2 regions of the Pseudomonas sp. MF6755 genome follow, and region 1 is predicted to be linked to the other one. Evidence: riboswitches for the same ligand, from Rfam matches in the RefSeq annotation. Region 1 holds a riboswitch; the other holds the start of a gene.

Region 1 (4,831 bases):
GAAGCCGTGGGAGGCCGGCACCACGTGCCGCGCACCGCAGCGCACATGGATGAAGTTGTATAAACCGGCACCGTGGGACATCGGCGCGGCATACACCGCCGCATCGTCGGCGCTGACCGCATCGACATCGGTGGCGTAGCACAGCGACATGGCGACCAGGTTGCCGTGGGACAGCATCACGCCCTTGGAGCGCCCGGTGGTACCAGAGGTGTAGAACAGCCAGGCAAGGTCCTGATCCTGACGCGACACCGGGTGTTCCAGGGTCGGCCAGCCACGGTTGGCGGGTAGCAGGTGGCCGTCCAGCTCTTTGCAGCACTGGGGCAAATCCCGCGATGAAAACACCTGGCCGCCATCGGTAAAGATCAACCGCGCCTCGGCATTATCGGCAATCCATGCCGCTTCGCCGGGGTGCAGCTTGGCGTTGATCGGCACCGCCACGGCGCCCATCCACCAAATGGCGTAGAGCAATTCCAGGTAGTCGCAGCTGTTTTTCATCAACAGCGCCACGACGTCTCCCGGCACCAGCCCGTGCTGGTCCACCAGGTGCGCAGCGCGTTGGCGCACGTGGGCGGCAAAAGTAGCGTAGTCGGCCACTAGCTCGGTGCCGTCAAACAGCGCCGGGCGTCGAGGGGCACGACGCTGGGTGTCGTGCAGCCAGTTGGCAATGTTCATGGCTCAGCTCCGGCGTGCGTGCAGGACCGAGGCGTAGTTGGCCACCGCCATGCCGCCCATGTTGAACACCAGGCCGAACTCAGGGTTGGGCACCGCCAGGCCTATCGGCTCACCGGTCAATTGCCGGAACGCCAGGGCATGCATCGATACCCCTGTGGCGCCCACCGGATGCCCCTTGGCCTTGAGCCCGCCGGAGAGGTTCACCGGCAAGCGCCCGCCAGCGCGCACCACGCCGCTGTCGAGCACCCGGTGCCCCTCGCCCTTGGGCGCCAGGCCCATGGCTTCGTAGATCAGCAATTCGGCGATGGTGAAACAGTCGTGCACCTCGGCGAAACTCAGGTCGGCCAGGGTGATGTTCGCGCCGCGCAACGCCGAGTGAATCGCCCGCTGCGGGCCCTCAAAGGCAAGGATGTCGCGCTGGGCAATGGGTAACATGTCGTTGACCTGGGTCAGCGCACGGATCTGCACGTCGCGGCGAAACGCCCGCGCCCGCTTGGGCGACGCCAGGATGATAGCGGCGGCACCGTCGCTGATCAGCGAGCAATCGGTCAGGCGCAGGGACTCGGCCACAAAGGGGTTGCTCTGGGACACGTTGTTGCAGTGCTCGAAATTCATCTCCCGATGCATCTGCGCCAGCGGGTTGGCCATGGCGTTGGAGTGGTTCTTGGTGGCGATGGCCGCCATCGAGCCCAGCGGGCAGTGGTAGCGCTCGGCGTATTGCCGTGCTGCGCGACCAAACAACTGCGGGAAACTCAGGCCGGCTTCAGCCGGGTCATTCTGGTAACCGGCACCGGCCAAGGCTTGGGTGACTGCGGCGGTGCTGGTGTGCGTCATCTTTTCGGCGCCCACCACCAGCACCAGTTCGGCGCTGCCGGAGAGAATCGCATTGACCCCCGCCAGGATCGCCGCCGAGCCGGACGCGCAGGCGTTTTCGCAGCGGGTGGCGGGTTTGAAGCGCAGCCCGGGGTCGGCCTGCAACAGCAATGAGGCGGCAAACCCGTCGGGTACCAGCCCCGCGTTGAAATGGCCGAGGAACAACGCGTCGATTTGCGAAGCGTCAATCGCGGCGTCGCTCAAGGCTTCACGGGTGACCTGAACGATCAGGTCTTCCAGCGTGGTGCCTTCCAGGCGACCAAAGCGGGAATGACCAGCGGCAACAATGGAGACGCAATCAGCAGGCATAATCAATTTCTTCTGTTCTTGATTCAGACTTTACTTACAATGACCCACCCCAGGTCGCCCGCCAATTCGTGTAACTACTTACATGGGTAAGTAGCGCGCCAGGGAATGAACAACGAGGCAGGATGCCCCATGAACGCGCTTGCACATCAATTCCAAGATCTCGAACGCCTGGCGTTCAAGCTGTCCCCTGCCCCGCAGATCGTCACCAGCGACCGCGTGATACTCGACTGCAACGACGCTTTCCTGAAGCTGTTCGGCTATACACGCCAGGCACTGGTCAATCAATTGACCCTGCTGATCTACCCTTCCCAGGCCGACTATCACGCCATCGGCAAGCGCAGCCATGACTGGCTGCTCGACAGCGACAACGGCTTTTATTCCGATGAGCGCTTCATGCAACACCACAATGGCGAAGTGTTCTGGGCCAAGTCCCACGGCTACACCCTCACCCCCAACGACCCGTTCAAGTTGATGATCTGGCACTTCGAACGCCTGGATCGCATGCACCAGGGCACCGGCGACCTCACGCCCCGGGAGCGGGAAATCGCCATGCACATTGTCAATGGCTTCAAATCCAAGGAAATCGCCCTGCGCCTGGCGATCTCCCACCGAACGGTGGAAGTGCACCGGGCGCGGCTGATGAAGAAGCTGCAGGCCAAGACCGTGGTGGAGTTGGTGTCGAAGATCATTATGGTGGCCTGACGGGCGGTCGTTGGATTGACTCCAAGTCACGCCCGGCGTATTCGAGGGGCGTTGACAGTTTTTTCATATGTGCGCGGCTATGCTGACGCCCTTCGTTGGGGAGTAACCGGCTTCTGACCCGCTCAGAAGCGTTCGTATCAACATATTCGGCAACCTGCCGTGGTACGAACACCGTTGTGGTTGGTGAGACCAGCGACACAGCCATGCCGGTAGTCGGGCGTGTGGCGGTGTCGTTGACTCATACAGCCCGACTGGAAGCCTTACCGTGAACCCCATTTCCTTGATTCTCCTGGCCTTGGCCATGTCCACGGACGCCTTTGCAGCGGCCATCGGCAAAGGCTCCAGCCTGCATAAACCACGCTTGACCGAAGCCCTGCGCGCCGGCCTGATCTTTGGTGTGATCGAAGCCATCACGCCCATGATCGGCTGGGCGATCGGCCACGCGGCCACCCGCTGGGTGGAAAAATGGGACCACTGGATTGCCTTCACTCTGCTGGTCGGGTTGGGTTTGCATATGATCTGGAACGGGCTCAAGGCCGAGGATGAGGAAGAAGAAAAACCCACACAGCACTCCTTCATGATCCTGGCGGTAACGGCATTTGCCACCAGCATTGATGCAATGGCCGTAGGCGTGGGCCTGGCGTTTGTCGACGTGAATATCCTGCTGGCCTCGGCGGCAATTGGCCTGGCGACGATGACCATGGTGACCATTGGCATGATGCTCGGCCGGGTGCTGGGCACGGTGGTGGGCAAGCGTGCGGAGATGGTCGGTGGCGTAGTGTTGATGCTGGTGGGAGCGACGATTCTGTACGAGCATCTTTCGGTCTGAAGCACACAAAGAATCATGTGTGTGGCTTGCCTGCGATGGCAGCCTGACAGCCCACCAGAATGCTGGGGGTTTTGACCGAGTACATATCCGTTGCTGCGGTAACGGATATGTACTCGGTTTGTACCGGGGCAAGCCCCATTACGGCATTATCAGGCCGCGTGATGTTCCTGCTTCAAGCTGTCCATATCGATCACGAAGCGATACTTCACATCGCCCTTGAGCATGCGCTCATACGCCTCATTGATGTTCTGGATATCGATCATCTCCACATCCGAGACAATCCCATGCTGGGCGCAGAAGTCCAGCATCTCCTGGGTTTCCTGGATGCCGCCAATCAGCGAGCCAGCCAGGCTGCGGCGCTTGAAGATCAGGTTGAACACCGTGGGCGACGGATGCGGGCTGTCGGGGGCGCCGACCAGGGTCATGGTGCCGTCACGCTTGAGCAGGCTGATGAATGCATCCAGGTTGTGCGGCGCGGCCACGGTGTTGAGGATGAAGTCCAGGCTGTTGGCGACCTTGGCCATTTCGTCCGGGTTCTTCGACACCACCACCTGGTCGGCGCCCAGGCGCAGGCCGTCTTCGCGTTTGTTCGGGGAGGTGGTGAACAACGTCACGTGGGCGCCCATGGCGTGGGCAATCTTGACCGCCATATGGCCGAGCCCGCCTAAGCCAACCACACCGACTTTCTTGCCAGGGCCGACCTTCCAGTGGTGCAGCGGCGAGTAGGTGGTGATGCCGGCGCACAGCAACGGCGCCACCGCCGCCAGGTTCGAGTCGTCATGGGAGATGCGCAGCACGAACTGCTCCTTGACCACGATGTTGTCCGAATAGCCGCCGAAGGTGTTTTCACCGCCGAACATCGGGCCGTTATAAGTACCGGTAAAGCCGTTCTCGCAATACTGCTCCTCGCCCTCGGCGCAGGATGAACACTGCTGGCAGCTGTCGACCATGCAGCCGACACCGGCCAGGTCGCCGACCTTGAATTTCTTCACATTGGCGCCGACCGCCGTCACCCGTCCGACGATCTCATGGCCAGGCACTGAAGGATATAGGGTGTTGTTCCACTCGTTGCGCACGGTGTGCAGGTCGGAGTGGCACACACCGCAATAAAGAATGTCGATCTGCACATCGTCAGCCCCCGGCGTGCGGCGCTCGAAGGTGTAGGGCTTGAGGGCGTCCTTGGCGTTCTGGGCGGCGTAGCTGTAAGTCTTGGCCATTTGGTTCACCTGTTGATCTGACGTTGGAGGTCAGTGGACCAGCATAGACGCTGAACCGTTCAACCGAGCACACCCGTACAAGCCCTTCGTCCGGTTTATCGCGAGAGTGGGCTAGAGTCTTTCAGCCCCCTCAATCAGGAGTTTTTTACATGAGCACTTTTGTTGCCAAAGACGGTACCCAGATCTACTTCAAGGACTGGGGCAGCGGTAAGCCGGTCCTGTTCAGCCA
Region 2 (4,831 bases), on a different contig from region 1:
CTTTCGCGCTGTGGGATGTATCCGAAATTCAGCTGTTAAATGTCTGGTGTATCTGGCGCTGATACAAACGACCGCCTACGATACGCGCCATGTGTTCAGGGAGCGTGTTCATGAAGAAGTCATTGGTGGTAAGCGGTTTGGTTGCGGCAATGCTGCTGGCGGGTTGTCAGTCGGTTAATACCACCAGCGGTGGCGCCGTTGGGGTAGAGCGCAAGCAGTACATGTTCAGCATGCTGTCGAGCCAGGAAGTCGACCAGATGTATGCCCAGTCCTACCAGCAGACCCTGGGTGAAGCCAGCAGCAAGGGCATGGTGGACAAGACCAGTGCCAACGCCAAGCGCGTGCAGGCCATCGCCAAGCGTCTGATTGCCCAGGCGCCGACCTTCCGACCGGATGCGGCGCAGTGGAAGTGGGAAGTAAACCTGATCAAGAGCGACGAGATGAACGCCAACTGCGGGCCTGGCGGCAAGATCTTCGTGTACAGCGCCTTGATCGATAACCTCAAGCTCACCGATGACGAGTTGGCCGCGGTAATGGGCCATGAAATCGCTCACGCCTTGCGCGAACACGGGCGTGAAGCCATGTCCAAGGCCTACGGCATCGAAATGGCCAAGCAGGGCGCCGGTGCGATATTCGGGCTTGGTCAGGACAGCCTGGCATTGGCTGACACAGTGGCTAACTACGGCATGACCTTGCCCAACAGCCGCAGCAACGAAAACGAAGCGGACCTGATCGGCCTGGAACTCTCGGCCCGCGCCGGCTACAACCCGAACGCGGCGATCACCCTGTGGAACAAGATGGCCAAGGCATCCGAAGGCGCACCGCCGGAATTCATGAGCACCCACCCGGCTTCCGACAGCCGCATCGCTTCGTTGCAGGCGGCCATTCCAAAGGTGATGCCGCTGTACCAACAGGCCAAAAAATCCTGATCTTGTGAAAAAAACCAATGTGGGAGGGGGCTTGCTCCCGATAGCGGTTAATCAGCCACAGATTTACTGACTGATCTATCGCTATCGGGAGCAAGCCCCCTCCCACAATAGATTGGGTTACAGTCTTAGATCCAGCCACTGCTTTGCATGGCTTTGTACACCGCCACAATCGCCAGAACGAAAAACGCCGTAGCGGCCAATCGACGAATCAAAGTCAGCGGCAGTTTCTCCGCCGCGAAATTCCCCGCCAGAACCACCGGCACGTTGGCAATCAACATGCCCAGGGTGGTGCCGATAATCACCAGCCACAGTTCCGGGTATTGCGCCGCCAGCATCACCGTGGCGATCTGGGTCTTGTCACCGATTTCGGCGAGGAAGAACGCGATCAAGGTGGTCAGGAAAGGCCCGAACTTACGGGTGGTACTGGCTTCGTCATCATCGAGTTTGTCCGGTACCAGAGTCCACAGCGCCGTGGCGCAGAAGCTTGCGGCGAGGATCCAGTGCAGCACCGCGTCCGAGAAGAAACTCCCAAACCAGGCCCCTACGGCACCGGCAGCCGCATGGTTGGCCAGGGTCGCGGCAACGATACCGGCGATAATCGGCCAGGGTTTGCGAAAGCGTGCGGCAAGGATGAGCGCGAGCAGTTGCGTCTTGTCGCCGATTTCGGCCAAGGCAACGATTGCGGTAGGAACGAGTAATGAATCCAGCATCAGGTAGTTTCCAGGGGCGGGTCGACACGGCTATGACACGTACAGCCTTCCCGCCCCGGGTAAGGTGTGCGTGTCATAGGTCTTGTCAAACCCCGGTCCGTCTGTGCGGACTCCTGGGTCGCATACGCCATGGTCTGCTGACCAAGTATGTTGACGTATGCCGGACGAGCGTGACGCTCGTGGGAGACTACTCCCCTAGGACGGAGCGGATTCTGCCTAGGCAAAACCCATTCGGCAAGCCTTCTTTTTCAAACGCCCGTCAGGGGCGCTTGGCACGGTAGATACGAAAGCCATTGCCTTCGGCCTTGATCGCACAGATGCCCAGATGCTCTTCGATCAGCGGCTGATACTTGAGGAAGCTGTTGGCCACTAAGCGAAGTTCGCCGCCTTTTGCCAGGTGTTTCGCCGCTTTTCGCAGCAAGTTTTCCGTGGCGAAATAATCGGTATGCACGCCGACATGGAACGGCGGGTTGCTCAAGATCGCGTTCAAACCCATAGGCGCCGCGTCAATGCCATCACCGGTCAGCACCTCGGCTTCCAGGCCATTGGCAGCCAGGGTCAGGCGGCTGCTTGCGGCGGCGAACGCATCCACATCCAGCAGGGTCACCGTGTTATGCGGGTAGCGACGCTTGACCGCCGCGCCGAGTACGCCGGCGCCGCAACCGAAGTCGAGCAAATGCCCGCTGGGCAGCTTGTCCAGATGCTCCAGCAGCAGCTCGGTGCCGCGGTCCAGGCGCCCGTGGCTGAACACACCCGGCAAGCTCACCACCTTCAGCGGGCCTTCGGCCAGCGGTACATCAAAGACCTGCGCCAGGCTCTCCAGCTCCACCGCTTGCGGGGCGTTGGCCACGGTGACCTGCCACAGCTGGCAATGCCGCGCGTTATCCAGCTTGCGTGGCTTGCCGAAGGGGATCATTTGCTTGGCCGCGCTTTCGATACCGCCTTTTTTCTCGCCCACCAGAAACAGCTCGGCACCCGGCAGGCGTGCCGCCACGGCGTTGAGCAGGTAGTCGGTGAGGTCCTTGGACTTGGGCAGGAAGATGACTGCCGCATCGAACGCGCGGTCAGGCACATTCACGCCAAACTGGCTGCGCTCGGGGAAACGCGCATCAAGCGCCGCCTGGTCGCCGGCATGCCAGCACCAGCCGTGGGCGTTGGGCAGGCGCCCGAGCAAATCGTCGGCGGGCAAACCTACGAGCAGCAGGTTGCCTTGAAAAAGTTCGGCCTGACGAAGCAGTACTTCACTGCGCGGATCCATGGTCTGCTCCTTGAAAAGGGGCGCAGTTTATCAACTCACAACGCGCAGCGGGGCGCCGCTGAAAAAGCCCCGGGCGTTTTCCGTCAGTTGGCCGACGATGCGCTGCCGTGCTTCGCGACTGCCCCAGGCGTTGTGAGGCGTGACGATCAAGCGTGGAATGTCATCGGCCAGCAGCGGATTGCCATTTACTGGCGGTTCGACACTCAACACGTCGGTCGCCGCGCCGCCCAGATGACCGTTGCGTAGCGCGTGGGCCAATGCCTGTTCATTGATCAAGCCGCCGCGTGCGGTGTTGACGATAAACGCGCCGGGCTTGAGCAGCGCCAATTCGCGGGCACCGATAAAGTCGCGGGTGTGTTCGTTGAGTGGGCAATGCAGGGTCAGCGCATCGACCTGGGCGAGCAACTCATCCAGTGGCACGCGGTCGGCGCGGGCAGGGCGCCCGGGTATCGCGCCCAGCATCACGCGCATGCCGAAGGCTTCGGCCAGGCGCGCCACGGCACTGCCCAGTTCACCATGGCCGAGCAGGCCGAGGGTTTTGCCCTCCAGCTCGACAATCGGGTGGTCCAGAAGGCAGAACTGTTTGGCCTGTTGCCATTTGCCAGCGGCTACATCCCGCTGGTAGTCGTTCAGGCGCGTCGCCAGGTTGAGCAACAGCATGATCGTATGCTGCGCCACCGACGGCGTGCCATAACCCTGGCAGTTGCTGACGGTAATGCCATGGGCGCGTGCGGCTTCGAGGTCGATATTGTTGGTGCCGGTGGCTGATACCAGGATCAGCTTGAGCTCCGGGCAGGCCGCCAGGGTTTGAGCCGTTAGCGGGATTTTGTTGCTGATCGCGACGTGGGCGCCTTGCAAGCGTTCCACCACATTTTGCGGCGTGGTCTGCTCAAACAACTGCAGGTCGCTGAAGCATGCTCGCAAACCGCTGAGGTCGAGGTCTCCCAGGTCCAGGGAGGGATGGTCAAGGAAGACGGCGCGGCGATTGTTCATGATCAACTGTACCTTTTGCGACGAGGTTCGAAGGCGTAATCTGCCGAGCCTATCAGATGAAATAATCAGTTACTTAATGGAGTGAGCATGTACGTCGCCGAGTTTTTGACCGTAGCCTTGATTCACTTGTTGGCGGTGGCCAGCCCCGGCCCGGATTTCGCCGTGGTGGTGCGTGAAAGTGTGACCCACGGTCGTCGCGCCGGGACCTGGACGGCCCTGGGCGTCGGCACGGCGATTTTCGTGCATGTAGGTTATTCGTTGCTGGGTATCGGCTTGATCGTGTCCCAGTCCATCGTGCTGTTCAACGCATTGAAATGGGCGGCGGCGGCCTACCTGTTGTATATCGGCTTCAAAGCCCTGCGCGCCCAGCCGGCCAAGCCTGTCGCCGAGGGCGAGTTGCACCGTGAAGCCGGCGAGCGCACGCCACGCGGTGCATTTACCGCAGGCTTTGTGACCAACGGGTTGAACCCCAAGGCTACGCTGTTCTTCCTGTCGCTGTTCACCGTGGTGATCAACCCGCACACACCGCTGGCGGTACAGGCGGGTTATGGCGTGTACCTGGCGGTGGCGACGGCGTTGTGGTTCTGCATGGTGGCCATGCTGTTCAGCCAGCAGCGTGTACGCGCCGGGTTTGCGCGGATGGGGCACTGGTTTGATCGGACCATGGGCGCGGTGCTGATTGCGATTGGGGTGAAGTTGGCGTTCACCAGCATGAAGTAACGCTTCCAACTTAAGTGGGTACGGTCCAAATGTGGGAGGGGGCTTGCTCCCGATTGCGGTGTTTCAGCCAAGTATTCATCAGCTGATCCACCGCAATCGGGAGCAAGCCCCCTCCCACATTAGATTTCCATGAGCCGAAGATACTGGCGCAAAGCTAGCATTTGCTGGGCCCTGCAAATCATTCCTTTGGCTGATTTGGCTGAAACATAAGCCCTCTACAG

Evidence for each region. A riboswitch is a leader RNA that binds a small molecule or an ion and turns the genes downstream of it on or off. The one in region 1 is predicted to bind manganese.
Region 2: it holds a riboswitch for manganese, as region 1 does, so the genes downstream of both, JFT66_RS09675 (TMEM165/GDT1 family protein) here and mntP (manganese efflux pump MntP) in region 1, are expected to answer to the same signal.

Annotation. Positions count from the first base shown of each region.
Region 1 covers NZ_JAEKDA010000009.1:279,491-284,321, reverse strand. The annotation lists gene JFT66_RS14495 (class I adenylate-forming enzyme family protein) at 1-672, opposite strand, end outside; gene JFT66_RS14490 (acetyl-CoA acetyltransferase) at 676-1,854, opposite strand; gene JFT66_RS14485 (LuxR C-terminal-related transcriptional regulator) at 1,984-2,556, shown strand; yybP-ykoY riboswitch at 2,642-2,785, shown strand; gene mntP (manganese efflux pump MntP) at 2,822-3,385, shown strand; gene JFT66_RS14475 (NAD(P)-dependent alcohol dehydrogenase) at 3,535-4,602, opposite strand; gene JFT66_RS14470 (alpha/beta fold hydrolase) at 4,752-4,831, shown strand, end outside.
Region 2 covers NZ_JAEKDA010000006.1:198,261-203,091, reverse strand. The annotation lists gene JFT66_RS09680 (M48 family metallopeptidase) at 111-929, shown strand; gene JFT66_RS09675 (TMEM165/GDT1 family protein) at 1,055-1,639, opposite strand; yybP-ykoY riboswitch at 1,727-1,848, opposite strand; gene JFT66_RS09670 (class I SAM-dependent methyltransferase) at 1,899-2,897, opposite strand; gene JFT66_RS09665 (2-hydroxyacid dehydrogenase) at 2,928-3,890, opposite strand; gene JFT66_RS09660 (LysE family translocator) at 3,978-4,610, shown strand.